4 regions of the Kitasatospora sp. NPDC057015 genome follow, and region 1 is predicted to be linked to each of the others. Evidence: riboswitches for the same ligand, from Rfam matches in the RefSeq annotation. Region 1 holds a riboswitch; each other region holds the start of a gene.

Region 1 (7,330 bases):
TCGGCCTTCATCGGCTTGTTCGTGTTCATGTTGATCAGCGGCAGCGGCTTCTCGGGCGTCGCCACCTCCCAGCCGGTGTGCTGCAGCTTGTCCTCGGGCAGCGGGCCCAGGTCGCGCAGCAGCACCACGCCCGACAGCGGCACGAGCGCCATCGAGCCGATCAGGGTGTTGCGGAGCATCTTGCGGCGGCCGAAGCCGGACTCCGCGGCGCCGGTCTTGAACTGCTCGATGACGTCCGCGCGGACCTCGTCGTCAGCCTCGATCGCGTGCCGCTCGGCCGGGAGCTCGTGGTCCGACATCAGCGTGCGGGCCCAGTGGACCGCGCCCGCGCCGATGCAGAAGAGCGCCACCCCGAGGGTCAGGCCGAGCGCGAAGTTCAGCGCGCTGACGTGGCCCAGCGGGAAGATGTAGACGATCTTGTCCGGGTCGATCGCCACGTAGGAGGCGATGAAGCCCACCGTGGCGAGCATCGACACCACGAACATCAGCGACACCTGGTGCTCGGCGCGCTTGGCGGCCCGCTCGTCGATGTCGGTGCGGCGCGGCTCGTGGGCGGGCAGGCCCGGGTCGGCGAACGGGTCGCCGTGGGCGGCCACGTCACCGTGCGGTTCGGCGGAGCCGTGCGACTCCGGCAGCTTGTCTTCTGACATGTCGTGGCTCATGACTTCTTGGCCTTGGTGGTGTGGGCGGCGACCCAGATCGCGATCGCGATGAGGATGCCGAGTCCGAAGATCCAGCCGAACAGACCCTCGGTCACCGGACCGAGGCTGCCCAGGGTGAGACCGCCGGGGTTCGGCTCGCTGTCGAGGTGGTTGACGAAGGCCACGATCTGGCGCTTCTGCTCCTCGGGCATGGTCGTGTCCGGGAAGGAGGGCATGTTCTGCGGGCCGGTCTGCATGGCCTCGTAGATGTGCTTCGGGTCCACGTTCTCCAGGATGGGCGCGTACTTGCCCTGGGTCAGGGCACCGCCCTTGCCCGCGAAGTTGTGGCACTGCGCGCAGTTGGTGCGGAAGAGCTCGCCACCCGCCGCCACGTCATCCGGGTTGGTCGACTTGTACTGCTCCTCGGTCGGCGCCACCGGGCCGGGGCCGAGCGACGCGACGAACGCCGCGAGCTGGTCGATCTCGTGCTGGGAGTAGATGTTCTTCTTCTTCGGCACCTGCGCGCCGGGCTGCTGGGCCGGCATGCGGCCCGTGGCGACCTGGAAGTCGACCGCGGCGGAACCGACGCCTACCAGGCTCGGACCGTCACTGCTGCCCTCGCCGTTGAGGCCGTGGCATGAGGAGCAGCCGACCGCGAAGAGCTTCTTGCCCTCGTCGATCGCGAGCGACTGCGCGGCGGTGTCGGCCTGCGCCTTCTCGGCGGGCGCGAACGCGGCGTACAGCCCCCCGGTGGCCGCCAGGGCGAGAAGTAGAACGACCAGCGCCGCCAGTGGGTGGCGCCGTCGTGCGGAGAGCTTTTTCACGGAATAACCCCGGTGTCAGGATCTGGTCGACTGGTGGGTGCGCCCGGCGGCCGGTCTGGCCGGCACGGCAGGCTGCCTGTCTAGGGCTGCGCGCGCGGTCGGTCGGTGGGTGCGTCGTTCACCGGCCAGCAGGGGTCGTCGCCGGTGAGGGCGCCCTCGCGGCCGGCGGCCAGCGACCTGATCAGCTGGTTACTTGATCAGGTAGATGGTCGCGAACAGGCCGATCCACACGACGTCGACGAAGTGCCAGTAGTACGACACCACGATGGCGGCCGTGGCCTGCTCGTGCGTGAAGCGCTTGGCAGCGTACGTGCGCCCCAGGACCAGCAGGAAGGCGATCAGACCGCCCGTCACGTGCATACCGTGGAAGCCGGTGGTCAGGTAGAACACCGTGCCGTACGGGTCGGAGGACAGCGACAGGCCGTCCTTCGTGACCAGCTCGGTGTACTCGAAGATCTGGCCGCCGATGAAGATCGCGCCCATCACGAAGGTGATGACGAACCACGACCGGAGCTTCTTCACGTCACCGCGCTCGGCGGCGAAGACGCCGAGCTGGCAGGTCAGCGAGGAGAGCACCAGGATCGTGGTGTTGACGGAGGAGAAGGGCACGTTGAGCGCGTGCGCCTTCTCGCTCCAGAACTCCGCCCCCTTCACGGAGCGGAGAGTGAAGTACATCGCGAAGAGGGCCGCGAAGAACATCAACTCGGAACTCAGCCAGACGATCGTTCCGACGCTGACCATGTTCGGCCGGTTGACCGATCCGTGCGCGTGCCCGGTTTCTACTGCTGTTGCTGTCGCCACGACGGACATTATGTCGGTCCCTTATTCCGTCTTCACGCCGGGGGGTGTCCCTCGGAGTGTCCGGTGCGTGCGATATGCCCCGTTGGGGGCCGACAGGGCCCCGGCCAGCCCGGTCGGCGCGACTATGTCCGTTTTCTGACGGTTGTTCGGGCCGTCCGGCGCCCCCTGAAGGGGGTCGAGCACTCCTTTGCCCTGCGTGTCGCCGACCCCGCGGGCCCGTGGGGTCGGCTAGCGGGTCCGCCGTACGGGTGGTCTGTGCGCGCGAGGGTGACGCGGCGCGTCCAGGCGGATGACGGTCCAGCGCGTCGCCTTGGAAGGGAGGGGGCCGGGTCCGTCCGCAACCGGACGCGGAGCGCTCCGCCACCGGATCGCGCGGGAGGGGCTCCACGGCGGGTGATCGGGAGTAGCATCCGGAAGAGGTGGACGTGGTCCGGATCACATCTGAGGGAGCAGGGCCCCATGGCGCACACGACCGACGAGACGCTCACCGTCCTCGTCTACAGCGATGACCGCAACACCCGCGAGCAGGTGCGGACGGCCCTCGGCCGGCGCCCGGCCGCGGACCTCCCCGAACTCGACTACCTGGAGTGCGCGACCACGCCCGCGGTGCTCCGCGCACTGGAGAAGGGCGGCGTGGACCTCTGCGTGCTGGACGGCGAGGCCGTCCCGGCCGGCGGGCTGGGCCTGGGGCGCCAGCTCAAGGACGAGATCTACGGCTGCCCGCCCGTGCTGGTGCTGATCGGCCGGCCGCAGGACTCCTGGCTCGCCGCCTGGAGCCGGGCCGACGCCGCCATCTCCCACCCGGTGGACCCGGTGGCGCTGGCCGAGGCCGCCGCCACCCTGCTCCGCAACCGGATCGCGGGCCGGACCCCGGCCGCCCGCTGACGGCCCCGGCGGCCCGGCACCCCGGGCGCTCCGGGCGGGAGCCCGGGGCGCCCGCCCGGCCGTCGCCCGCTCCCGTGCGCTCAGGTCGGGGCCGGGGCCCCTCCCGGTGGGAGCGGCCCGTCCCGGTGCCGGTGCGTCGTCGCGGCACCGGTGGCTCGTCTCAGTACTAGAGAAGGGGAGCGGCGACGGGGGCGGGCCCGGTGCGCCGCTGGATAGGCTGGCCTCCTTGTTTCCGGAGCCCTTCCGGTGACACTGACGAGAGCTGGAGTCGGCCATGGTGAACGCGCACCCTGCGAACGGCGGCAACGACCCCGTGCAGGTGGTCCGCACCTGGCCGGACCTCCTGTCGGCACTCCTGAGGGGCGAGGACCTCACCCAGGACGACACCGCCTGGGCGATGGACCAGATCATGAGCGGCGCGGCCAGCCCCGCGCAGGTGGCCGGTTTCATGGTGGCCCTGCGGGCCAAGGGTGAGACGGTCGACGAGATCACCGGCCTGGTGGCCGCGATGTACGAGCACGCCGAGCCGCTGCACATCCCCGGCCCGGCCGTCGACATCGTCGGCACCGGCGGGGACCGCGCGAAGACGGTCAACATCTCCACCATGTCGGCCATCGTCGCCGCGGCCGCCGGCGCCAAGGTGGTCAAGCACGGCAACCGCGCCGCCTCCTCCTCCAGCGGCTCCTCGGACGTGCTGGAGAAGCTCGGCATCAACCTGGACCTCAGTGCCAGACGGGTCGCCGAGATCGCCGAGGAGGTCGGCCTCACCTTCTGTTTCGCCGCCAGGTTCCACCCCGCCATGCGGCACGCCGCCACCGCCCGCGGTGACCTCGGGGTGCCGACGGCCTTCAACATCCTGGGCCCGCTCACCAACCCGGCCCGGGTGGACGCGCACGCCATCGGCTGCTTCGACACCCGGCTGGCCGGGCTGATCGCCGGCGTGCTGGCCCGCCGGGGTGCCACCGCCCTGGTCTTCCGGGGTGACGACGGCCTGGACGAGCTGACCATCTCCACCACCTCGCGGGTCTGGCTGGTGAAGGGCGGGGTCGTCACCGAGACCTCCTTCGACCCGCGCGACGTCGGCATCGAGCTGGTCGGCATCGAGGCCCTGCGCGGGGCCGACGCCGCCCACAACGCCGAGGTCGCCCGCCGGCTGCTGGCCGGCGAGCGCGGGCCCGTACGGGACGCCGTCCTGTTGAACACCGCGGCCGCGCTGGTCGCCCTGGACCTCACCGAGGCCCCGCTCGCCGAGCAGCTCGCGGCCGGCATGGTCCGCGCCGCCGCGGCCGTCGACTCGGGCGCGGCCCAGTCGGTGCTGAAGCACTGGGCCGAGGCCACCGCCCGCCGCTGAGCGGGTGTCCGGCGCCGGCCGGGCTCCGGAGCCGCGCGTGCCGCCGGGCGGCCGGCGGCGATCACCGCACCGGGCCCGCGGAGCCGTGCTCCGCGGGCCTTCGCCGTGCCCCCGCGCCGGGCGGGCCTGTCCACATGGCGGACTGTTGTTTGACCACCAGGCGGGCGCCGCCTAGAGTTTTCGCCAGGTCATGAGTGACAGCGACAAGCCCCAGCTTGCTGTCCGGCAACCCTCCGTCCGTGGCGGGGTGCCCTGGGTGAGGACCGGGCCGCGCGGCAGACCGTCCGCGTGGCAAGCGCGGACCACCGGCACAGTCGCACTCCCGGGGTCCTTACCTCAGAGGAGTGCATCAACATGTCCGTGACCACCACCGAACTCTGCGCCCCGCTCGCCGTCCTCGGCCAGGACGTCCAGGTCCCGCTGGCCAACGGCGAGAAGGTCGGCTACGCCGCGCTCGACTACGCCGCCAGCTCCCCGGCGCTCCAGCGGGTCTGGGACGACGTCGCCGCGTACGCCCCCTACTACGGCAGCGTGCACCGCGGCGCCGGCTACCTCTCGCAGCTCTCCACCGACCTGTTCGAGCAGAGCCGCCGCACCGTCGAGGAGTTCCTCGACCTGCGGGACGGCGACCAGGTGGTCTTCACCCGCGCCACCACCGACTCGCTGAACCTGCTGGCGGGCGCCCTGCCGGCCGGCACCCGGGTCTTCGTCTTCGAGACCGAGCACCACGCGTCGCTGCTGCCCTGGCGCCGGGACGGCCTGGAGGTCGGCTACCTGCGCGCCCCCCGCTCGCACGCCGACGCCGTCGCCGCGCTGGACGAGGCGCTGGCCGGCGCCGGCGAGGGCCCGAAGCTGTTCTGCGTCACCGGCGCCTCCAACGTCACCGGCGAGCTGTGGCCGGTCGCCGAGCTCACCGAGACCGCCCACCGCCACGGCGCCCGGGTCGTCCTGGACGCCGCGCAGCTCGCCCCGCACCACCGGGTCTCGGTCCGCGAGCTCGGGGTCGACTGGGTCGCCTTCTCCGGACACAAGCTGTACGCGCCGTTCGGCTCCGGGGTGCTGGCCGGCCGCAGCGACTGGCTGGACGCCGCCGAGCCGTACCTGGCCGGTGGCGGTGCCACCCGCACCGTCGCACGCGAGGTGGACGGCTCGGTCGCCGTCGAGTGGCACTCCGGCCCGGCGCGGCACGAGGCCGGCTCCCCGAACGTGATCGGCGCCTACGCGGTGGCCTCCGCCTGCCGGGCGCTGACCGAGGCCGGCTTCGACGCGCTGGAGGCCCGCGAGCAGCAGCTGATCGCCCGTCTCAAGGCCGGCCTGGCCGAGATCCCCGAGGTCCGGGTGCTCAGCCTGTTCGGTGACACCCCGCTGCTCACCGACGTCGCCCGGGTGGGCGTGCTCTCCTTCGTCGTCCAGGGCTGGAACAGCTCGCACTTCTCGGCGGCGCTCTCCGCCGAGTACGGCATCGGCGTGCGCGATGGCCTGTTCTGCGCCCACCCGCTGGTGCGCACCCTGCTCGGCGGCGAGGAGGCCCCGCCGTCGGAGTGCGGCGCGCCGGAGGCCTCGCTGCCCGGCGAGCGCAGCCTGAACGCGATCCGGGTCAGCTTCGGCGCCGGCACCCCGGACGAGCACGTGGACCGGTTCCTGACCGCGGTCCGCGAGCTCGTCACCGAGGGCGCGGCCTGGAACTACCGCAGCGAGGGCGGGCGCTGCGTCGCGGACACCCGCCGGGCCGGCTGACCAGGCGCCCGCGGCACCGGTGCCGGCCCTGGCGCCGGCACCGGCCGGCCCGGCTACTCGTCGAGGCCGAGGGCGAACGCCGCCTCCAGGTCGTGCTGGGAGTACGTGCGGAAGGCGATCTGGGTCTCGGTGTGCGCCACTCCCGGCACCTTGTTGAGCTGACCGGGGATCACGTCGGCCAGATCGTCGTGCCTGCGCACCCGGACCATCGCCACCAGGTCGTAGCCGCCGGTCACCGAGTAGACCTCGCTGACACCCTCGATGGCCGTGATCGCCTCGGCGATCTCCGGGATGCGGTCGACGCTGGTCTTGATCAGGACGATGGCGGTGATCACTCTGCTGCTCCTTTGTGGGGTGTCGTCAGCGTAGCCGCCGCCCCGCCCGGCGTCAGCGCGCCGCCGACCGGCGCCCTGGCGGCCCGCGTCCTCAGCCCGTGGCGGGCGGGCCCACCGGGCCCCGGCGGGCGGCGGCCCGCGCGGCCCAGGTGAAGAGGAAGCCCGCGGCGAAGCCGATCACGTGCACCAGGTACGCGACGCTCGTCCAGCCCGGCGGCCGCTCGGTGCCCGCGAACCCGGCCGAGCGCACCGACCACCACTGCAGCGCGAACCAGAGACCGAGCACCAGCCAGGCCGGGAAGCGCAGCGGCAGGAAGAGGAGCAGCGGCACCAGCGTGGTCACCCTGGCCTTCGGGTACAGCCGCAGGTAGCCGCCGAGGACGCCCGCGATCGCCCCCGACGCGCCGACCAGCACCCGGGTCGAGTCGGCCGAGTGCACCTCCGCGATCGCGTAGCCGTACGTCGCCAGGGCGCCGACCGTCAGGTAGAAGAGGACGAAGCGGGCCCGCCCGAGCCGTTCCTCCACGCCGGCGCCGAAGACGTAGAGGAAGAGCATGTTGCCCACCAGGTGCAGCCAGCTCGCGTGCACGAACAGCGAACTGAGCACCGAGAGCACCGGGGACTTGCCCGGGGTGGGCGCGAGCACGCAGGACTCGGGCTGGACGATCCGCCCGGCCTCCAGCGGGCGGTGTTCCAGCAGTTCGGCCGGGATCACCCCCCACCGCTGCTCGTAGCGCTGCTCGGCGCAGACCCGGG
Region 2 (7,330 bases), on a different contig from region 1:
CCAGCGGGCCGCGCGGTCCGAGCGGTCCGCGTACACCAGCACGGTGAGGGCGGAGGTGAGCGACTCCACCGAGCCCCCGCCGAGCCGCCCGTCGCGCAGGATCCGCTCCGCCCTGAGCACCAGCTCCTCCGGGGGCAGCCCGGCCAGCAGCCCGGCCAGGACGCCCAGTCCGTCCTCCCCGGGGCGGCCGGCGGACGGCTGGGGCACCGGCTGCGGGAACAGCGAGCGGAACCAGTACCCGAGCCAGGCCCGCAGCTCGCGCAGGCCCGCCGGCTCGGCGCCGGGCGGCTGTTCCGCCTCGAAGCGCTCCAGGGCCGCCATGCCCTCCCCCACCCGACCGTGCCAGAACAGGTAGCGGACGGCCTTCAGCCGGCGCCGTACGTCCGCCTCGGCGGACTCCTCCTCCGTACCGGGCAGCCAGGGCACGCACTGGATCTGCACGGGCTCCGCCGGCCCGGGTTCGGCGGCCGATGCCGGGCCGGTCACCCACGGCAGCGCCGTGAGGGGGACGGGGCCGGACGGCGCCGGCTCGGTGGTGTCGGGCCCGACGGCGTCCGGCCCGGCGGTGAACTGCCCGGCGGTGAAGTCCTCCACGGTGTACTGCTCCGCGCTGTACTGCTCCGCGGTGAACGGCCCCTGGGTGAACGGCCCCTGGGGGTCGGGTTCCGCGCTGAACACCCGCGCGGCCAGGGGCGACGCGGCCGGGGACGACGCGGGCGGCTCGGCGCCGGCCGGCCACGCGGTGGCGGCGGGCGGCATCGCCGGGTGCACCGGATCCGGGTGGGCGGCGAACGCGCCGACCCGGTCCGGGTGTTCGGGGGCCTGCCGCTGGAGGAGCGGATGCCCCGGAGCCCGGTGCGGGACGGTCGGTGCCGTCCCGCCCGGTGCCCAGAGCTCCGCCCAGCCGGCCGGCTCGCCCGGGTCGCAGTCGCTGAGCACCTCCTCCAGCGCCTCCCCGAGGCCGGCGGCCGGCTGCGCCGGCACCGCCCACGGTGCCCGGACGTGCCCTTCGGCCGCGCGCAGCTGCTCCGACACCACCGCGGCGGGTGCGCCGGACGCCCGCAGCAGCAGGGCCGCCCGGTGGTGCAGCGCCGCCAGCTCCTCCGGGGTCATGGCGGCCAGCAGGTCCCCGCCGGCCGTCTGGTGACGGAACCCGCCGTCCCGGAAGAGCCCGGCGGAGTGCAGCAGGTAGGACGCCCGGGGCAGTGACTGCGGTGCGAGCAGAAGCAGTTCGGCCAGCAGCTCGGGCTCGGCGGCCCGGCCGAGCACGGCCACGCCGCGGGCGTAGCGCAGGGCCAGCGGGTCCATCCGGTGCAGGCAGTTCATCAGCCCCCGCCGGTAGTTCTCCCCCACCACCAGCTCGTGCCGTGCCCCGTCGGCCTCCTGGTCGGCCAGCAGGGCCTGGACGAGCAGGGGGTTGCCCCCGGTCAGCGTGTGCGCCTCGGCCGTCAGGCGCAGTGCGGCATCCGCGCCGAAGCGCTCGCGGAGCAGGTCGCTGATCAGGCCGGCCGGCAGCAGGGCGAGCCGGAGCCGTTCGTGGTGCGGCTGGCTGGCCAGTTCGACCTCGAAGAAGGGGTTCGGCGGCGTCATGGTCTCGCGCGAGCCGAGCACCGTCAGCACCCGCGAGGTGCGGGTGCGCCGGACCAGGTAGAGCAGGAACTCCAGCGAGCGGGCGTCGGCGTCCTGGCGGTCGTCGACGGCGAGCAGCAGCGGCACCCGCTCGGCGAGTCTCAGGATCAGCGAGCAGAGCCCGTGCAGCGCGCGGGGCGTGAGCCGGGGGCTGCCGTCGTCGGCCGGGGTCGCGGTGGTGTCCAGCAGGCGTGCGGCCTCGGCGTCGGCGGCCGGGTCGAGTCCGGCGCTCTGGAACAGCTGGTGGACGATCCCGAACGGGAAGTCCCGCTCCAGCGGCGATCCGGCCGCCGACAGCACGCGGACCCCGTGGTCGGCGGCGGTGTCGGAGAAGGCGTGCAGCAGTTCGGTGCGGCCCGTCCCCACTGCTCCGCCCAGGGCGACGACGCCGCCCCGGCCGCGCAGCGAGCGGTCCAGGGCATCGTGAAGAAGCCGCAACTCGCCGTCACGGCCTGAGAGTTCGGATCTATGGACAGGACGCGCGGGGCGCGCGGGGGACGTGAGCATCCGCTCTCCTGGAGCAGGGCGCACGACCGGGCCGCGCAACGCTGCGCTACCCGTCGTACGAGAGGCCGGAAACGAGGTGCGTCAGTGGCCCGACAGGGCCCGTGGGCATGACGCGCGAACCGGACCGCGACCCTCTACGGGGTGCGGCCGAGTGGCCTCAACGACAGAGTGAGCTGGCACTGCGGACGAGGTCGACGGCCAGCCTGGCCACCAGTCTGAGCTGAACGGCACGGCTGCCGTGCACGCGCTGCATGACCGTCTCCATCCCCCTGTGTAGCCGGGGCACCTGTGCTTGCGGCATGACACCCATGCCACCCGGCTTATCCCCGGCGGCACCCCGCCACAGTGGAGGGTTGCCAGTCAGCCGGCCGGGGCCCAAAGCTGACATTCTTCGCCGCTGCGAGTGTACGAATGCCCGAACGGCCCCGTCAATCGATGTTCGGTCACGCCCTGTCACGCAACAGGGCTTTGACCCGCCGGTAACACGGCCGACCATCCCGGCGGGCGGGGGAGCACGAGCCCACGGCGACCCGGGCCCGAGGTGCCGGCCGCTCGGGGCAGGAGCCGCCCGGGCACCACTCGTCCCCCGCCGGCGGGGCCGGCGGGGGGAGCGGGTGGGTACGGCGCCCGCGGCACCGACGTCCGTGCCGTCAGGGCTGCGGCGGCTGGTCCTCGCCGGGCATCGACTGGTTGCCGAGCTGGTCGTTGATCTTCTGCTGAGCGGTGTCGACGTGGCCGCTGTACTTGCCGCCGGTCTTGTCGTCGACCATGTCGCCGGCCTTGTCGACCCCCTTCTGCGCGGTGTCCTCGTGCCCCTTCATCATGCTTTTGAGCTTGTCGAGCATGGACATGATGTGACCTCCGTCTTCGGTGACCAACTACGTCCATGGTCGACACGAGATCCGGAATCGGCATCCCGGCGGGCTGCGCCGCCCCGGCCCGCGGTCCGCCGGCACCCCCGGCGGAAGGCCGCCGACCAGCCCGTTTCCCCGCACTCCGGCCGCCCTCCGCCCATGGCGGGCCCGGCCGGGCGCCCCCGCGCGCGCCCTCAGGCCGACTGCCGGACCACCAGCGAGGGCTCGAAGATCACCGAGGTGGCGCCGCGCTCGGGCCGGGCGATGTGGTCGAGCAGGATCCGGGTCATCTCCGCGGCCATCTCCTCCACCGGCTGGCGGACGGTGGTCAGCAGCGGCCGGCCCGCGGTGGCCGCGCTGCTGTCGTCGAACCCCACCACCGCCACGTCCTCCGGGACCCGCCGCCCGTGGTCGCGCAGCACCGCCAGCGCGCCCTGCGCCATCAGGTCGTTGGCGGCGAACACCCCGTCCACGTCCGGGTGCTCGATCAGCAGCCGGGTGATCGCCCGCTCGCCGCCGGCCTGGGTGAAGTCCGCCTCGGCGTGCGGCAGGTACGGCAGCCCGTGGCGGGCCATCGCGTCGTGGAAGCCGGCCAGCCGGTCCCGGGCCGCCCGGACGTCCGAGGGGCCGGCGATGGTCACCACCCGGCGGCAGCCCCGGGCGTGCAGGTGGTCGGCCGCCAGCCGGCCGCCGTCCCGGTTGGCGAGGTCGACGCAGCTGATCGGCAGCGGACTGTCGGGCCGGCCGAACAGCACCGTGGGGACACCGGCCTCCAGCAGCAGGGCGGGCAGCGGGTCCTCGGCGTGGGTGGAGACCACCATCGCGCCGTCCGCGTTGCCCTGCCGCAGGTAGGCGAGGGCCTGCTCGCGGGCCTCGGGGGCGTCGGCGAGCATCAGCACGGGGTGCAGGCCCTGCGGGCGCAGCGCGGTGAAGACCCCGCTGACCACCCGCCCGAAGAAGGGGTCGGTGAAGACCTCGGTACCGGCCTGGCCGTCCGCCTCGGCGCCCGCGCCGGAGACGACCAGCGCCAGGGCCCCGGCCCGCCGGGTGACCAGCGAGCGGGCGGCGCCGTTGGGCACGTACCCGGTGCTGGCGATCGCCAGTCGGACGCTCTCCTGGATGGCGGGGTCGACGTTGCGGATGCCGTTGATGACCCGGGAGACGGTGGCCCGGGAGACGCCCGCGACCCGGGCCACGTCCTCCAGGGTCGTGGACCGGTTGACGGCGGACCGGAGGGCTTCGCTCATGGTGACTTTTATAGCACGATGGGAGAGCGCTCTATCCATGAAAGTCACAGCTCGGAGCCGTTCCTCCGGAGCCGATCGGGCCCGGGCGGGCAGCGCCGGAGCGCGCTCCGGCACCGGAATGCGCCCGGACAGCCCCGGTACGGGCCCGCCGGGAAACGTTTCCCGTCACGCGACGTGCTCCTTCCAGCAGATCATCACGGTGGTCGCGACCGTCACCGAGACGTTCGGCCGGCTCCGCGGCGGCCTCCCGAAACGCTCCGGGAGCCCGTGCACGTCGACCGTCAGCACGAAGTCGTCCTTGCGCACCACCGTCGAGCCGTCCGCCCGGGTGAAGGCGGCCTCGCCGAGGCCGTCGACGGTCGTCACCGGCCCGGCACTGCCGCGCAGGCCCTCGAAGTGCGCGCCGGCGGTGGCCCGGTCGGCCAGCTCCTTCACCGTGAGCAGCAGCGTGCCCTCGGGGTAGGCGTACGTGCAGGTGTACAGGTGCTGTGCCCAGGTCCCGCTGGGCGGGGTCGTGGTCTCGGTGCCGAAGGCCCCGGCCAGCTGGGTGGGCACGCTGCCCGCGCAGACCATCAGGGCGGCGGGCGAGGGGCCGAGGTCCACGCCCCCGGCGGTACCGGGCGCGGCGGCGCCCGTGGTCGGCGCCGGGCCCGCGCCGGGCCCGGCCGGTGCGCCGCAGGCGGCGGCCAGGGAGAGCAGGAGCACGGCGGCGGCCCGTGACAGCGGCCGGCGGGGCCGGGTGGTCATGAGGTCTCCTTCGGAGCGGGTGGGGCCGCGGTACGGGCCGTGCCCACGACCGGCCCCGCCGGAGCGGGGGCGGTCGCGGGCACGGGTCGGGCGGTGGGGACCGTCAGGGGAGCAGGTACTGCGCGTTGAGCACGGCGCCCTTGGCGGGCTGGTTCTGGTCGTAGCCGCGCGGGTCGCACTGGAGTCCACCGACGATGCAGTGGTTCACCATCGCGGCGAGCGTGGGCGCCTCCCAGGCGTTGAAGAAGTCGTAGTGGAAGGAGAAGCCCCGTCCACTGGACAGGTGGAGCTGAGACATGTTCGCGGTGTTCACCGGGAACGCCACCTTGAACTCGATCATCGGCAGCGCCACCGGGTGGGTGGCCGGGCAGACCCCGCCGACCGGGTAGGCCATGTGGCTCTTGTGGTCGGGGGTGTCCAGGTAGAGCCCGTTCCAGCAGCTCGGTGCCTGGTAGCGGACGCCGACCTGGCCGCCGCCGGGGCAGTCGACCGGCAGGTCGACGCTGTGGTAGCCGGTGCCGCACTCCCAGCCCGCGACGTAACCGGGGTCGGTGGCGAACTGGGTGGCGGTGGCCGACGGGCTGCCGACCACGAACCGCAGGCCCGGCGGGAACGGCCGCACGCTGGTGTAGTCGTTCACCGAGCTCTTGTAGTAGATGGTCTGGAGACCGACCGGGTTGACCACCGTCGCCCCGTCGTACATGGAGGGCATCCAGTAGCCGGAGCGGTCGGCGGGGGCCAGGCAGCTGCTGGCGCTCGTGTTCAGCGAGGCCAGGGTCGAGGCGGCGTTGGTGTTGGTGGCCCCCATGAAGGTGTGCAGGTGGGAGGCGCCGGCCTGGCCGGGGAAGACGATCGGGTCGTCCGGCAGGTTGTGGGACGCCGAGCAGTTCGCCTGGAACTCGTGGAAGTAGGCGTGCGGCGGGTTGTTGGTCGACGGGGTGACCCCGGTGACCTGCGGGTTGGCCAGCACGTAGCCGCTGGTCGAGGTGCTCACCTGGCCGAACACCTTGAACTCCAGCAGCGAGTACCCGTACTGGGTGCCGCGGGCGGTGGCGTACAGCCGGATGTAGCGGCCGCTGCCGGTGACGTTGAGGTTCTGCACGCCGCCGGTGGCGGTGGTGGTGGAGTAGACCGTGCTCCAGTTGCTGGCGTCCGGGGACACCTGCAGCTGGAAGGCGCTGGCGTAGGCCGCCTCCCAGTCCAGCTCGACCTTGCTGACGGCGGCGGTGCCGCCGAGGTCGATCTGGATCCAGGACGGGTCGGTCCAGGTGCTGGCCCAGCGGGTGTTGAGGTCGCCGTCGACGACCGCGCCGGCGGGGAAGTTCAGGCTCTCGATGGACGAGGCCGTCACCGGGCGGGACGCGGAGATCAGCGGGTCGCCGGCCGCGGCGGCCTGCTGGGCCGTTCCGGAGAGGCCGGTCAGGGCGAGGACGGCGGCGAAGGCCACCGCCAGGGACGTGCGGCGCGGTCGGCCGCGGGACAGGAAGCGGGGTCGCATCGGACCTCCAGGTCGAACGGATGGGTGGGGGCCCTCGGGGCCGGGAGGAGTGGGGATCGCCCCGGCCCCGAGGGGGTCTGGATCAGGCGTGCGCCGGGCCGTCGGGGCCTAGGCGTAGACGCCGAACTCGTAGAGCGAGTCGCCGTAGGCGGTGCCCCGCTGCGTGATGTTGATCCGGACGTACCGTCCGCTGCCGGTGGCGTCGAAGTCGTCGATGCCGCCGGTGCCGGTGGTGGTGGAGTAGACGGTCGCCCAGTTGGTGCCGTCGTTGGAGGTCTGGATCTGGTACGCCTTGCCGTAGGCGCCCTCCCAGCCCAGCTGGATGTGCTTGAACGAGGTGACGGCGCCGAGGTCGATCCGCACCCACTGCGGGTCGGCCCACTCGCTGGCCCACCGGGTCGACCAGTTGCCGTCGGTGGCGTTCGACGCCGGGTACGGCGCGCCGTTGCCGACCGCCTGGAAGGTCGAGGCGGTGGTCGGCTTGTTCAGCGCCACGTTCGTCCCGTTGACCACCGGGGCCACCACGCGGAAGGACTTCGTCTCGATGCCCACGTTGCCGTGGCCGTCGTACGCGTAGACGTAGACCTTGTACACGCCCAGGTTCTTCGGGGCGGTCGCGGTGAACCGGCCGTCGGCGGTCTGGGTGAACCTGACCTGGTCGAACCCGGTGCCGCCGCCCGCGTACTTGGCGCAGTAGAGCAGCTGGTAGCGGATCAGGTCGCCGTCGGGGTCGGTGGTGGTGGTGCTGATGTTGAACGTGCCGCCGGCCGGGACGGTCGCGGTGTTGCTCAGCGTCATGTCGGAGATCACCGGAGGCGTGTTGGTGCCCACGTTGCCGTTGTAGTCCT
Region 3 (7,330 bases), on a different contig from region 1:
GCGGTCAGCCGCTCCTCGACGTCGGGCCGGTGCGAGCGCTCGCGCAGGAAGTCGGCGTCGGCGCCCAGACCGTGCACGCCCAGCGCGGTGGTGCGGCCCGCGTGCGTGACGGTGAGCGCCTCGCGGTCGACCTCGGCGCCGAGCAGGTCGGCGCAGCAGTCCGCGAAGGCGAGCGCCCAGCGGCGGGTCAGGAAGCCGGCCCGGTCGGCGCCCAGGATGCCGGTGAGCACGGCCTCGGCGACGTCGTCCGGCAGCATCCGGTAGTAGTCCGGCGGCGCCCACGGGGTGTGCGAGAAGTGGCCGATCCGCAGGTCGGGGCGGCGGGCCCGGAGCAGCGCGGGCACCAGGGACAGGTGGTAGTCCTGCACCAGGACGGCGGCGCCCGGGGCGGCCTCGGCGGCGAGCGCGTCGGCGAAGGCGGTGTTGTACTCCTCGTACGCCTGCCACTCGGTGCGGAACCCGGCGTCGAAGGCCGGTTCGGTCGGTGTGGCGTAGAGCAGGTGGTGGACGAACCAGAGGGTCGAGTTGGCGACCCCGTTGTAGGCCCGGGCGAAGGTGTCGGGATCGATGTCCAGCATCCGGACGGCCTGTCCGCCGACGTCGTGCCCGGCGCGGTCGAGCCGGCCGTCCGGGGCCTGCCGGGCCGCCGTCCGGTCGGCGTCGCCGAGCGCCGCGCAGACCCAGACCGCCGAGGGGTCGTCGATGGCGGAGAGCCCGGAGACCAGGCCGCCGCCGCCGCGGCGCAGGTCCAGGCCGCCGTCCTCGCGTCGGCTGAAGGACACCGGACCGCGGTTGGACGCCACCAGGACGGGGGCGCTTCCGGTCGTACTCGAACGTGCCGTCGTGAGATCGCCCATGATGGGAACCTTGCCGTGGTCCGGCGCCCCCAAACGTCCCTTCACGCGGTGTGACGGCTCACATACTCCGCGACCGTGTGCATCGGCGGCCGCTCCAGCGCGCCGACCGGGTGGGTGCGGGCGGTGAAGCCCCCGCCGGTCCGGGTGAACTGGGTGAGCAGCGGGTGCACCAGGTCCGCGGAGGCCTTGAGCCGGTGGGTGCGGTCGAGGCGTTCCAGGGCGGTGCGGTAGATGGTCGCGGCCATCCTCCCCAGCGCCTGGCTGTCCTGGTGCCGGTGGTGGCGGACCCCCACGTCGACCTGGGCGAGCGCGTCCAGCCCGGCCGTCTCCAGGGCGTCCACCAGCAGGCCGAGTTCCACGCCGTAGCCGGTGGGGAAGGGCAGCCGCTCCAGCAGCGAGCGCCGGGCCGCGTACTCCCCGCCGAGCGGCTGCACGAAACCGGCGAGTTCCGGCCAGTGCAGGTTGAGCAGCGGGCGGGCGACCAGCTCGGTGACCCGGCCGCCGCCGATCGGGTCGACGGTGCCCTCGCCGGCGCCCGGCAGCTCGTACGGGCGGTCGTACATCGCCTTGACCAGCTGGATGCCCGGATCGGTCAGCAGCGGGCCGACGATCCCCGACACGAAGGCGGGGTCGAACTCGCGCAGGTCGGCGTCCACGAAGCAGACGATCTCGCCCGAGGTGACCAGCAGGGAGCGCCACAGCACCTCGCCCTTGCCGGGTTCGGCGGGCAGCCGGGGGAGTATCGCGTCCCGGTGCACCACCCGCGCGCCGGCGCCGGCGGCGACCTCGGCGGTGCGGTCCGCCGAACCGGAGTCGACCACGACCAGTTCGTCGACCAGCGGGAGACGCTCCATCAGCTCCCGGCGGATCGTCGAGACGATGGCGCCCACCGTGGACTCCTCGTCCAGGGCGGGCAGCACCACGCTGATCGTGCCGGCCCGGCCGGCCGCCTCCTTGGCGGCGAGCAGGTCGCGCACCGGTCGGTCGGCCGCGCTCCAGGACCGGCGGCGCAGCCAGGAGGCCACCTCCGGGAGAAGCGCGGGGGGCAGCTCGGCAGGCACGGCACACTCCTTGGTGGGCGCCCTCGATGGCGCGCGTCGGTGGGGCACTTCGCGTCGGTCGGGCATCTCGCGTGGCGGACGGACCGCTTCACGGTTGACGCCTTCGGATACAGTCTTCGTACAGCGCTTAGACCTTCGCACGCCGGGGTCGCCCGCTGCGCAGGACCACAACTTCACAGAGCTCATCCAGAGGGACTGAGGGAACGGCCCGTCGACGTCCCGGCAACCTTCTCGCACGGCCGTTTCGCGGCCCGGCGGGACAGGTGCCAATTCCGTCCTGTGGCGCGCCCGCGTCACGGGGAAGATGAGGAGAGAGGCCTCCGCCATCATGGCTATCACCGCGACCAACGCTTCCGGCGCCGCAGACGTGACCGACTCCGTCGACCTCGGCCCCGCCATCGCACTCTCCTGTCGCGAGTGCGGCACCCGCTTCCCGCTCGGCCCGAGTTTCGCGTGCCTGGAGTGCTTCGGCCCGCTGGAGATCGCGTACGACTTCGGCTCGGCCGGCGCGGACGAGCTGCGCAAGCGGATCGAGGCCGGCCCGGCGTCGATCTGGCGCTACGCCCCGCTGCTGCCCGTCCCCGCGGACGTCGCCTCCAAGCCGAACCTGAACCCGGGCTGGACCCCGCTGGTGAAGGCCGACAACCTGGGCCGCGAGCTCGGGTTCACCGCGCAGCTGCACGTCAAGGACGACTCGGGCAACCCGACGCACTCGTTCAAGGACCGCGTGGTGGCCTGCGCCATCGAGGCGGCCCGCGCGTTCGACTTCACCACCCTCTCGTGCTCGTCGACCGGCAACCTGGCCGGCGCGGTGGGCGCGGCGGCCGCCCGGGCCGGGTTCAAGTCCTGCGTGTTCATCCCGCACGACCTGGAGCAGGGCAAGGTCGTCATGGCCGGGGTGTACGGCGGCGAGCTGGTCGGCATCGAGGGCAACTACGACGACGTGAACCGCTTCTGCTCGGAGCTGATCGGCGACCCGGCCGGCGAGGGCTGGGGCTTCGTCAACGTCAACCTGCGGCCGTACTACGGCGAGGGTTCCAAGACCCTGGCGTACGAGATCTGCGAGCAGCTGGGCTGGCGCCTGCCGGAGCAGATCGTGATCCCGATCGCGTCGGGCTCGCAGCTCACCAAGATCGACAAGGGGCTGCAGGAGCTGATCAAGCTCGGCCTGGTCGAGGACCGCCCGTACCGGATCTTCGGCGCCCAGGCGGAGGGCTGCTCCCCGGTGTCGGCCGCCTTCAAGGCGGGCCGTGACGTGATCCGCCCGGTCAAGCCGAACACCATCGCCAAGTCGCTGGCCATCGGCAACCCGGCGGACGGCCCGTACGTGCTCGACATCGCCCGTCGCACCGGCGGCGCCGTCGAGGACGTCACCGACGCCGAGGTGGTCGAGGCGATCAAGCTGCTGGCCCGGACCGAGGGCATCTTCGCCGAGACCGCGGGCGGGGTGACCATCGGCGTGCTGAAGAAGCTGGTCGAGACCGGGCAGCTGGACCCGGCGAAGGAGACGGTCGCGATCAACACCGGCGACGGTCTCAAGACCCTGGACGCGGTGGCCGACGCCGGTCTGACCGTGACCATCCGCCCGACGCTGGAGTCCTTCCGGTCGGCCGGCCTCGCGTCCGCCTGATCCCCCATCACGCTAGGAGAGCCACCGCCATGAGCGCCAACGTCCGCATCCCGACCATCCTGCGCACCTACACCGGCGGCGCCGCCGAGGTGGCCGCCGAGGGCGCGACCCTCGCCGAGGTCATCGCCGACCTGGAGAAGAACCACGCGGGCATCGCCGCCCGCGTGCTCGACGACACCGGCAAGCTGCGCCGCTTCGTCAACATCTACGTCAACGACGACGACGTGCGCTTCGCCGAGGGCCTGGCAACCGAGATCAAGGACGGCGCCAGCGTGTCGATCATCCCCGCGGTGGCCGGCGGCTGCTGACCGCCCCCGCCGCCCGCGCCGGCACCCGCCGGCGCGGCCCCGCAGGTCCCGTCCGCCGGGCCGCTCCGTCCCGCCTTCCCCGGTCGCCCCGGGAGGGCCGGCGGGGCGCCGGTGGACCGAGCCGCCTTCGTGTCCGGAATTCAATTCTCCGGTCGTGAAGGCGGCTCGCCGCGTTGGGGTGGGAATTCGGCCGTCCGAGGCGGAGTAAAGTGTCGGACAGCTGATGACCGGGCCCCCTCCCCCGCCAGCCGATCGCCGCCCCCGTGGGCGCCCCGCACGTTCGTGTCCCGTCCGGCCGCTGAGACCGGCTCACATGTCGTGCCCGTGAAAGATGTCAGGCAGGCGTCAGAATTCCGGCCGCTATTTGCGGCATTCGTCCGCTATGCCCGGCGTGATATGCCGAATTTCTCCGCATGCATCCCGTATTGCGCCTCGACGGCTGCCGCGAATTCCCGCTGGCTGGGCCTGTTGCAGAGGGCTTCGATACGGATACATTCAGCCGCGATCGACGCATTCACCCGCTCGACGACCACCGTCCGGTGGCCCATGGCGGGCGGCTGCGGCGTGCACGGCTGCGCTCAGGGGGGGTTCCCCGGGCCGGCCTCAAACCAGACCCGGGCCCGCGACCTGCGGGATCCGTGAAGGGCCAGCACAGCACTAGGGGAGTTCGGAATGGCTCAGGGCACCGTCAAGTGGTTCAACGCGGAGAAGGGCTACGGCTTCATCGCGGTCGACGGTGGTGCGGACGTGTTCGTCCACTACAGCGCGATCCAGATGGACGGCTACCGCACCCTCGAGGAGGGCCAGCGGGTCGAGTTCGAGATCTCCCAGGGACAGAAGGGCCCGCAGGCGGACATGGTCCGCGCGGCGGTCTGACCCTTCCGGACCCAGGAGCCTCGGCTCGGCCCACGGGCTGGTGATCCGCTTCGACCGACGGGCCCGTACGACGTGAGTCGTACGGGCCCGTCGGCATGTCCGGCCCGGGTCGTGCGTATCGGAGGCGTCGGCGGGCGGCCCGGCGGGCGGCGGGGGCCGCGGGAGCGGCGCGGGCGGGGCGACGCGCCCGGCCGGATCGTGGGTGGGGCTTGCACTCGCCATGCCGGAGTGCTAATCATTGGCGTTAGCACTCACAGCTTGAGAGTGACAACGGACCGGGTCGGTGAGGCCCCCGGGAGCGGTAGGGGAAAGGACCCCCGCACACCAGGGCCGTCCGTCGCGGGCACCTTCCGGTCCGAGCATTCACCGCCGTCTCGGAGGACCACTTCACATGGCAAAGATCATCGCGTTTGACGAGGAAGCTCGCCGCGGCCTTGAGCGCGGGATGAACCAGCTTGCCGACGCTGTCAAGGTGACGCTCGGCCCCAAGGGTCGCAACGTCGTCCTTGAGAAGAAGTGGGGCGCCCCCACGATCACCAACGACGGTGTCTCCATCGCCAAGGAGATCGAGCTCGAGGACCCGTACGAGAAGATCGGTGCCGAGCTCGTCAAGGAGGTCGCCAAGAAGACGGACGACGTCGCTGGCGACGGCACCACCACCGCCACCGTCCTGGCCCAGGCCCTGGTCAAGGAAGGCCTTCGCAACGTCGCCGCCGGCGCCAACCCGATGGCCCTGAAGCGCGGTATCGAGAAGGCCGTCAAGGCCGTCTCGGACCAGCTGCTCGCCCAGGCCAAGGACGTGGAGACCAAGGAGCAGATCGCCTCCACCGCCTCCATCTCCGCCGCCGACACCCAGATCGGCGAGCTCATCGCCGAGGCGATGGACAAGGTCGGCAAGGAAGGCGTCATCACCGTCGAGGAGAGCAACACCTTCGGTCTGGAGCTCGAGCTCACCGAGGGCATGCGCTTCGACAAGGGCTACATCTCGGCGTACTTCGCCACCGACCTGGAGCGGATGGAGGCCTCCTTCGAGGACCCCTACATCCTGATCGCCAACTCCAAGATCGGTTCGGTCAAGGACCTCCTCCCGCTGCTGGAGAAGGTCATGCAGAGCGGCAAGCCGCTGGTCATCATCGCCGAGGACGTCGAGGGCGAGGCCCTGTCGACCCTGGTCGTGAACAAGATCCGTGGCACCTTCAAGTCCGTCGCCGTCAAGGCCCCGGGCTTCGGTGACCGCCGCAAGGCCATGCTCGGCGACATCGCCATCCTCACCGGTGGCACCGTCATCTCCGAGGAGGTCGGCCTCAAGCTGGAGAACGCCGGCGTCGACCTGCTGGGCACCGCCCGCAAGGTGGTCATCACCAAGGACGAGACCACCATCGTCGACGGTGGCGGCGACAGCGACCAGGTCGCCGGCCGGGTGAACCAGATCCGCGCCGAGATCGAGAACAGCGACTCGGACTACGACCGCGAGAAGCTCCAGGAGCGCCTCGCCAAGCTGGCCGGCGGCGTGGCCGTCATCAAGGCCGGCGCGGCCACCGAGGTGGAGCTCAAGGAGCGCAAGCACCGCATCGAGGACGCCGTCCGCAACGCGAAGGCCGCCGTCGAGGAGGGCATCGTCGCCGGTGGTGGCGTCGCGCTGCTGCAGGCTTCGGTCGCGTTCGACAAGCTGGAGCTCGAGGGCGACGAGGCCACCGGTGCCAACATCGTCCGCGTGGCGCTGGAGGCCCCGATCAAGCAGATCGCGATCAACGCCGGCCTCGAGGGCGGTGTCGTGGTGGAGAAGGTGCGCAACCTCCCCGCCGGTCACGGCCTGAACGCCGCCACCAACGAGTACGTCGACCTCATCGCCGCGGGCATCATCGACCCGGCGAAGGTCACCCGCTCGGCGCTGCAGAACGCCGCCTCCATCGCGGCGCTCTTCCTCACCACCGAGGCCGTCATCGCCGACAAGCCCGAGAAGGCCGGTGCCCCCGCGGGCGGCGGCATGCCGGGCGGCGACATGGACTTCTGATCCCTCCGAGGATCAGTCGCTCTTGAGCGAGGGCGGTTCCCTTCGGGGAGCCGCCCTCGCGGCGTTCCCGGGCCCGGGCGGCGGCTGCGGGAGAATGGACGGATGTCCAGCTCTGAAATCGAAGCAGCCCTGCACAAGGCGAGGGCGCTGATCCTCGCCGACCTCAGCGCCCGGGACGTGGCGGACGCCACCGTGGTCTCGCTCGTGGAGGACGCCGTGACCCACCGGCGCTGGTGGCTGGAGCAGTGGCCGGACGGCACGGACTTCGTGCTCGGACTGGTGGCCCAGGACGTCCAGGACGCGCTGCTGGAGGCCTACGGCCGCTGGCCGCTCTGCCCCTCCTGCGCGCAGGACGGCGATCCGCACGCGTTGAGCGTCGAGCCCGAGCTGGGGCCCGACCCGCACTGGGTCTGCGGCAAGGAGGCCACCGTGGTCGCGACGGTCGGGCAGCTGACCTGATCCCGAGCGCCCGCCCCGCCCGCCGACGGGCGGGCGGAGGCCGCTACCCCTCCAGGCGGCCGAGCTCCGCCGCCAGGTTGGCCCGGGCCGCGGCGTCGAAGCGCTCCAGGGCGGCCGGGGTGCGG
Region 4 (7,330 bases), on a different contig from region 1:
CCGGGGTCTCCGTCCGGTACCACCTGTGCCGGTGCCGCCTGTGCCGGTACCGCCGGGGCGGGGGTGCGTCCCTGGCCGGGGCGGCGGCGCAGCCGGGGGTCGGCCAGGTCGGTGAGGCTCTCGCCGAGCAGTGTCGTCCCGAGCACGGTGAGGACGATGCCGAGCCCGGGTGGCAGTGCGGTCCACCAGATCCCCGAAGTGACGTCCGCCACCGCGCGGTTGAGGTCGTAGCCCCACTCCGCGGCCGAGTTGGGCTCGATCCCGAAGCCGAGGAATCCCAGGCCCGCCAGGGTGAGGATGGCCTCCGAGGCGTTGATGGTGAGGATCAGCGGCAGGGTGCGCACCGAGTTCCGCAGCACGTGCCGGAACATGATCCGCCACATGCCGGCGCCGATCACCCGGGCGGCCTCGACGAACGGCTCGGCCTTCACCCGGGCCACCTCGGCCCGCACCACCCGGAAGTACTGCGGCACGAAGGCCACCGCGACCGAGCAGGCCGCCGCACCCAGGCCGCCGAACAGGCTGGACTGCCCGCCGCTGATCACGATCGACATGACGATCGCCAGGAGCAGCGAGGGGAAGGCGTACATCGCGTCGGCGAGCCCCACCAGCAGCCGGTCCAGCCGGCCGCCGAGGTACCCGGAGACGAGTCCGAGCAGGACTCCGGCGACCACCGACAGCAGCAGCGCCGCGACGATGATGCCGAGCGCCGTCCGGGTGCCCCAGAGCGTCCGGGAGAGGACGTCGTAGCCGGCGACGGTGGTACCCAGCAGGTGCTCGCCGCTCGGGTGCTGCCGGGATCCGAAGAGCTCGGTACCGCTGCGCAGTTGGGCGTATCCGTAGGGTGCGAGCAGCGGGGCGAGGAGGGCCGCGAGGAGGAAGAGGCCGGTCAGCGCGGCGCCGGTCAGCAGCATCGCGCGCTGCAGCCCGACGCTGCCGCGGGCCCCGCCGGGCAGCGGGAGTCGTCGTCGGCGCGGCCCGGCGGCCGGCCGCACGAGCAGGTTGTCCGCCACTCAGTACCTCACTCGGGGGTCGATCAGCGCCGCGACGACGTCGACGAGGAAGTTGGTCAACGCGACGACCACGGCGAAGAGCGCCACGATCCCCTGCACGGCCGGGAAGTCACGGACCGTCAGGTAGTGGGCGAGTTCGTAGCCGAGGCCCTTCCATTCGAAGGTGGTCTCGGTGAGCACCGCCCCGCCGAGCAGTCCGGCGACCTGCAGACCGAACACGGTGACGACCGGGATCAGGGCCGGCCGGGTGGCGTGCCTGGTCACCAGTCGGAGCCGGCCGACCCCGCGGGAGCGGGCGGCCTCCACGTACTCGGCGGACAGGGTGCCGATCAGGTTCGTCCGGACCAGCCGGAGCAGCACGCCGGCGACCAGCAGCCCGAGTGCGAGGCCGGGCAGCACCGCGTGGCTCAGCACGTCCGTGACGGCCCCCGCGTCGCCGCTGCGGAGGGCGTCGACCAGGTACACGCCGGTGGTGCTCGTCTGGTCCTGCAGTTGGAGCTGGACGTCGATGCTCGCCCGGCCCGAGGCCGGGAACCAGCCCAGCCAGATGGCGAACACCAGCTTCAGCAGCAGCCCGAGGAAGAAGACCGGGGTCGCGTAGTTGAGGATCGCGAACAGCCGCAGGGCGACGTCGGGCGCGCGGTCGCGGTAGGAGGCGGCGATCATGCCCAGCGGCAGGCCGACGACCAGGGCGACGACCAGGGCGTAGCAGGACAGCTCGACGGTCGCCGCACCGAAGTTCCGCAGCACCTCCGACACGGCCCGGTTGTCGGTGGCCGTGGTGCCGAAGTCACCGGTCAGGGTGGCGCGCAGGTAGTCGAGGTACTGGGTGAACAGCGGCCGGTCGTAGCCCGCCTGGTGCAGTTTGGCGTGCAGCTGGTCCGGGGTCAGCCGGTCGCCGAAGGCGGTGGTGATCGGGTCGCCGGTGGCGCGCATCAGGAAGAAGACGAGGCTGACCAGGACGAGGACGGTGGGGATTATGAGGAGGAAGCGGACGATCAGGTAGCGGGTGAGGGCGTACCCGGCGGCGCCGCCGGTCGAACCGACGGCGCCGGGGGTGTCCTGGGTGTGGACGGTCACTTCTTCGCGAGCTCCGCCCAGCGGAACTGGTACGCGCTGGTGAGCTGGTCCGGCACGCCGCTGACGCCGCTGCGGGTGACGATCGCGGTGGAGCCCTGGAGCAGCGGCACCAGCGGCACCGCCGCGGCGGTCGCCTCCTGCGCCTGCTTGATCAGCGCGGTGCGCTTGCCCGGGTCGGTCTCGGTCTCCTCCTGCTTGATCAGCGCCAGCACCGCGGGGTCGCTGTAGCCGTTGTTGACCCAGTTGTTGTCGGCGTAGAAGGAGGAGAGGTAGTTGTCGGCGTCCAGGTAGTCCGCGTACCAGCCGAGCTGGTAGAGCGGGTACTGGTCGGCGACCCGCTCCTTGCCGTACTGGGCCCAGGCGGTGGACTGGAGGTTCACCTTGAACAGGCCGGTGGCCTCCAGCTGGGTCTTGACCAGCGCGTACTCGTCCGCCGAGGAGGAGCCGTAGTGGTCGGTGTTGTACTGCAGGTTGAGGGCCACCGGGGTGCTCACCCCGGCCGCCGCCAGCCGCTGCGCGGCCGCGGCCTTGTCCGGGCCGCCCTGCTTGTCGCCGTAGATCGACTTGAGGGCGGGGGTGGCGCCGGTGATGCCGTCGGGGACGGAGGTGTAGAGCGGCTGGAAGGTGTTCTTGTAGACCTGCGAGGCGAGTTGGGCCCGGTCGACCGAGTCCGCGACGGCCTGGCGGACCGCCAGCGCCTTGGCGGGGTCGGCCTGCTGGGTGGCCGAACCGAAGGGCTGGGTCTTGAGGTTGAAGACGATGAACCGGATGCCGTTGCCGGAGCCGGTGTGCACCACGATCCCCTGCTTGGTGGACAGGTCCTGCAGGTCGGTGGTGGGCAGCGTGCGGTAGACCGCGTCGATGGTGCCCTGCTGGACGTCGAGCTTCAGGTTGCTGGCGTCCGTGTAGTACTTGAGCTGGACGTTCTTCGTCTTCGGGGTGCCCAGTTGGCCCTGGTAGGCGCTGTTCGCGGTGAAGGAGACCAGCGAGTTCTTGTCGTAGCTGCCGATCGCGTAGGGACCGTTCCAGGGCTGGCCCGAGATGACGGCCGCGTCCTCCAGGATCCGGTCCGCGGGGAACACCTCCTCGTCCACGATGTAGCCGGCCGCGGTGGAGAGGATCTGCGGGAACAGCGTGTCGTTGGCCGACTTGACGGTGAAGACGACCTTGGTCGGGTCCGGCGCGGCCACCGACTGGAGGTTGTACAGCAGCGAGGAGGGGCCGTTCTTGTCCGCGATCTTCAGCTGCCGGTCGAAGCTGAACTTGACGTCCGAGGAGGTCAGTTCGTGTCCGTTGGCGAACTTGAGGCCCGGCTTCAGGGTGACCGTGTAGGTGGTCGGGTCGGTCAGCGCGATGCCGGCCGCCAAGTCCGGCGACACGTCCGAGGAGCCGTTCTTCGCGGTGAGCAGGGTCGCGTACACCTCGCTCTCGATCGTGCCCGACCCCGCGTCCCAGGAGCCCGCCGGGTCGAGGCCGGTCACCTGGTCGGTGGTCCCGATGACGAGGGCCTTCGCCGAACCGCCGCCGTCGCCGGACCCGCTCCGGGCGCTGGTGCAGGCGGTCAGGGCCACCAGCACCGCGGTGCCGAGGGAGAGGACACGGAAGGACTGTCCGGCCGAGCCGGTGAAAGTAGACATGGGAATTCGCTGCTCCAGCACGCGTGATGGACGCGAGCAGGCCGGGGGCCCGGGGTCGGGCGTGGCCTGTCGCGAAGAGGTCGGTCACCGGGATCGTCCGGCCGTCGGGCCGTACGGTGGTCAGTGACGACAGAGCGCGCTGGAGACCAGCAACAGGTCGATGTGGCGACGGCGAAACAGCCGCATACCGACCTCCTGGTGTTGGCAGCCGGCCCTGCGGCCGCTGCGATCGCGCTTGCGGAACGGGATGTCCGCCGTGCCTTCACCTGGAGCACCCCGCCGCGTCAGGGGGGTTGCCGTCCGGCCAGCCAGGGCTTGGACACCGGAACTCGTGGCGCGCTGGAACCGTAGATCACCGGGTAACCCGGCGTCAATGCCTGTCCACGGCACCCTGTTTGGCGGGCGCCCATCCGCCCCCGGCCGGTGGCCGCTCCACCGGCCGGTCGTGGGACCTCGGGGCGCCTTCGGACACGCATCGGCCGGCGATCGGCCAGGGCTCGGCCGGTCGGGGCTGCCCCGACCGGCCGAGCCCGCCGCCGGCTCAGGCCGACTCGATCCGCTCGACGATCAGCTCGCACAGCTCGTGGGTGCGCAGCGCGTCGCGGGCATCGAGGGTCTTGCCGGCCCGGACGGCGTCCAGGAAGGTCAGCACGACCTGCTCGATGCCGCGCTGGCGGGCGACGGACACCCAGTCGCCCCGGCGGCGGACCGTGGGCTGGCCGCGGTGGTCGATGACCTCGGCGAGGTTGTGGACCTCGCGCTTCGAGTCGCTGCCGGAGACCTCCAGGATCTCCTCGGTGGAACCGGACATCCGGTTCATGATCCCGAGCGCGGTGAAACCGTCGCCCGCGAGCGTCAGGACGAGATGCTCCAGCAGGCCGCCGCGGACCCGCGAGCGGACGTCCACGTGCTCGACCTCGCCCGGCACCAGGAACAGCAAGGAATCCACCACGTGAATGAAATCGTCATAGACCAGCGACCGAGGAGCCTCCGCCAGACCCTCGCGATTCTTCTGCAGGACGATCAGGTCACGCGGACGCTCCTTCGCCTGGACATAGGAGGGAGCATGACGGCGGTTGAAACCCACCATCAGGGAGCGGCCGGCCTTCTCCGCAAGGTCCACCAGGTGCCGGGCACCCGCGATGGTGTAATCGAGCGGCTTGTCCACGTACACGTCGATGCCCGCCGTCAGCAGCCGCTCGACGATCGGCACGTGCTGGTCGGTCGCCGCGTGGACGAAGGCGGCGCGCACGCCGCTGTCGATGAGGTCGCCGAGGTCCGTGTAGCGGTGGTCGAGACGGTACGCGTCGCCGATCCGGTCGAGCTTCGCCCGGTCACGGGTCATCAGCCGCAGGTCCAGACCGGGCAGTGCGGTGAGGACCGGGAGGTAGGCCTTCTGCGCGATGTCCCCGAGACCGATCACCGCGACCGGGAGCAGGGCGTCGGGGGCAGGGGTGGGGCTCATCGGGTCTCCTATTGGTGCGCACGATCATCGACTGGCCCCACCCTATGCGGGACAGATCCCCCGCCGCCGAGCCCCCACCCGAGGGCCGAGAAATCCTCAACCACCGACACGCCGCACCGCACGGACCACCCCCCTGGGACGCTCGACCAGACTCCACACCTCGACCGACAGTGCCGATCGACAGGCATGCTCGCCTGCGCGATGTCCGATCATGCGTACTGAGCTCTTCTCCTCCAGCCTGGAACGCCGACCTGTTATCGAGACCCACAGGAGCGAAGACCCCTTGACCCCCGAGTTAAGGGGTTCAACTATTGCCGATAGTCGAGATTTCAGCGTCTCGACTTTTTGTTGCTCAACCACTCTTATTTGCAGGCGAATTAGAGGAGTCATCCGCGTCTCGCCAATTGCGGATCCCCTCGCACCTGAGGCATCGTCAGCTTTTGCTTCGTACATAGACGTCCGTTTTCGCCCACGGCGCTCATGCGCGCTCATCCTGCCCGCCTTCGGCCACCTCCGGCCCCTCGGCCTGCGCCCGGAGCACATCGGCGCCTGGGTCACCGCACAGCTGAAGGCCCAGCGCGGGCGTGTCACCGTCCATCGGGCCGTGTCCACCCTGCGCAACGCGCTGAACGTTGCGGTGCGGTCGTGGCGGCTGCGCTACGACCCGGCCAAGCACTCCGTGCCGCCCAAGCCCCGCGCAGCCGAGCGCACCTGCCGGACCCCCGAGCAGGCCGCGACCTTCCTGCAGCACGGTGCAGAGCAGTACGCGGACCAGCTGACCGACCTGTTCGAGGTCATGCTCGGCACCGGCATGCGCCGCGGTGAGGTTCTCGCCCCGCACTGGTCGGACGTCCACCTCATGGACCGCAAGCTCTACGTCCGCTGGACCCTCGCCGCGATCGACAACGGGAAGATTCACCTCCGGAAGCCGAAGACCGAGGCCGGCCGGGCCTGGATCAGCCTCTCCCCCGGGGTCATGGCCGCGCTCCACCGCCAGGCCGCGATCCAGAGGGCCGCCCACCCCGACGCCCGGCACCATGGCAGTGCTCCACCGTCGGTTCGGCCTTCCCGGTGCTGGGGCACAATGAGCCGCAGACACCCACCTCGGCCACCGGAACCGACGAGTGGCGCAGTTCCGTGGCCGCCCCGCCGCGGTGGGTCGGGACGAGGGAGACGGTGCCGTGGTGCGGTGGCAGGGGATCGACTTCACGGTGGACGGACGCGAGCCTGTGACCGCCGAGGAGTACTACCGGATCGGCCTGCAGTGCTGGAACGGTGCGCAGTACCGTGCGGCGGCTGTCTTCTTCCTGGAACCCGCTGCGGATGCCGGTCACAGTGGCGCCGTGGAGCTTCTGGGGCACGTCGACTTCGTGGAGGGGAGGTATGCGAGTGCGGTGCAGCGGTTGCGGGCGAGCCCGGATTCGCCGCGGGCCGCTTACTACCTCGCCGTACTCCACCACCGCGGCTGCCCCCAAGCGGGCATCGCGCAGTCGCTCGACGAGGCGGCCCGCTGGTACGGCGTGGCGGCCGGACTGGGCGAGCCAGAAGCCATGCTCACCCTGGGGGAGCTGTACCTGGAGCGGCTGCTGCCCCTCACCCGTGCCCCCGCGGAGCAGGCGATGGAGTATTTTCTGGCGGCGGCCGCACGGGAGCACCCGTACGCCCAGTACCGCGCGGCCGAGCTCTACCGCACCCTCTACCAGGACCCCGGTCGGGCCGCCGCGCTGTACCGCTCCTGTGTGGACAATCCGCTGACCGGGCGTCACGCGCTGGGGTCGATGATGACCCTACAGAGTCAGGCGCACCTGCGGGAGATCGAGGCAGCCCGGACGGCCGACCTCCAGCAGCAGCGCCGCGATGCCGTCAATCCCATGCGCCACCGGGATGACTTCTACTGAACGGGCCCGTCACGGCGCATCGCACGGCGGGTCCACTGCAGGCCAGGAGCCACAGGAACACGTCGACCGCCGGCACCAGGTGCCCCGTCTCCTCGGTCTGGACGTCCAGGGCGTGGGGCACGTGGGACAGCTCCCGTGCTGCCGGGCGATGGCCGCGGGCCAGTCGCCGCGCTCCCGGTCGGGCGTCGCTCGCACCTCCCGGACCCGGTGGCCGACCGTCAGCCACACCCCGGCAGG

The links. A riboswitch is a leader RNA that binds a small molecule or an ion and turns the genes downstream of it on or off. The one in region 1 is predicted to bind S-adenosylmethionine.
Positions count from the first base shown of each region.
Region 2: it holds a riboswitch for S-adenosylmethionine, as region 1 does, so the genes downstream of both, ACFTWP_RS02925 (putative leader peptide) here and ACFTWP_RS36310 (aminotransferase class V-fold PLP-dependent enzyme) in region 1, are expected to answer to the same signal.
Region 3: it holds a riboswitch for S-adenosylmethionine, as region 1 does, so the genes downstream of both, thrC (threonine synthase) here and ACFTWP_RS36310 (aminotransferase class V-fold PLP-dependent enzyme) in region 1, are expected to answer to the same signal.
Region 4: it holds a riboswitch for S-adenosylmethionine, as region 1 does, so the genes downstream of both, ACFTWP_RS32680 (ABC transporter substrate-binding protein) here and ACFTWP_RS36310 (aminotransferase class V-fold PLP-dependent enzyme) in region 1, are expected to answer to the same signal.

Region 1 covers NZ_JBHUSG010000060.1:12,539-19,868, forward strand. The annotation lists gene ACFTWP_RS36285 (Rieske 2Fe-2S domain-containing protein) at 1-650, opposite strand, end outside; gene ACFTWP_RS36290 (c-type cytochrome) at 659-1,465, opposite strand; gene ACFTWP_RS36295 (heme-copper oxidase subunit III) at 1,655-2,275, opposite strand; gene ACFTWP_RS36300 (hypothetical protein) at 2,726-3,151, shown strand; gene trpD (anthranilate phosphoribosyltransferase) at 3,426-4,502, shown strand; SAM riboswitch class IV at 4,689-4,806, shown strand; gene ACFTWP_RS36310 (aminotransferase class V-fold PLP-dependent enzyme) at 4,857-6,239, shown strand; gene ACFTWP_RS36315 (Lrp/AsnC family transcriptional regulator) at 6,293-6,574, opposite strand; gene ACFTWP_RS36320 (rhomboid family intramembrane serine protease) at 6,666-7,330, opposite strand, start outside.
Region 2 covers NZ_JBHUSG010000002.1:273,123-280,452, forward strand. The annotation lists gene ACFTWP_RS02920 (AAA family ATPase) at 1-2,136, opposite strand, end outside; gene ACFTWP_RS02925 (putative leader peptide) at 2,294-2,389, opposite strand; SAM riboswitch class IV at 2,420-2,532, opposite strand; gene ACFTWP_RS02930 (antitoxin) at 2,787-2,987, opposite strand; gene ACFTWP_RS02935 (LacI family DNA-binding transcriptional regulator) at 3,185-4,237, opposite strand; gene ACFTWP_RS02940 (hypothetical protein) at 4,403-4,984, opposite strand; gene ACFTWP_RS02945 (DUF1996 domain-containing protein) at 5,088-6,482, opposite strand; partial or broken gene ACFTWP_RS02950 (discoidin domain-containing protein) at 6,591-7,330, opposite strand, start outside.
Region 3 covers NZ_JBHUSG010000003.1:236,559-243,888, reverse strand. The annotation lists gene ACFTWP_RS04350 (trehalose-6-phosphate synthase) at 1-857, opposite strand, end outside; gene ACFTWP_RS04345 (glucosyl-3-phosphoglycerate synthase) at 899-1,918, opposite strand; SAM riboswitch class I at 2,098-2,229, shown strand; gene thrC (threonine synthase) at 2,247-3,548, shown strand; gene ACFTWP_RS04335 (MoaD/ThiS family protein) at 3,578-3,856, shown strand; gene ACFTWP_RS04330 (cold-shock protein) at 4,529-4,732, shown strand; gene groL (chaperonin GroEL) at 5,124-6,746, shown strand; gene ACFTWP_RS04320 (hypothetical protein) at 6,849-7,205, shown strand; gene ACFTWP_RS04315 (hypothetical protein) at 7,249-7,330, opposite strand, start outside.
Region 4 covers NZ_JBHUSG010000047.1:46,791-54,120, forward strand. The annotation lists gene ACFTWP_RS32670 (ABC transporter permease) at 1-1,013, opposite strand, end outside; gene ACFTWP_RS32675 (ABC transporter permease) at 1,014-2,093, opposite strand; gene ACFTWP_RS32680 (ABC transporter substrate-binding protein) at 2,090-3,730, opposite strand; SAM riboswitch class IV at 3,957-4,067, opposite strand; gene ACFTWP_RS32685 (Gfo/Idh/MocA family protein) at 4,272-5,195, opposite strand; gene ACFTWP_RS32690 (hypothetical protein) at 5,674-6,234, opposite strand; gene ACFTWP_RS32695 (tetratricopeptide repeat protein) at 6,377-7,093, shown strand.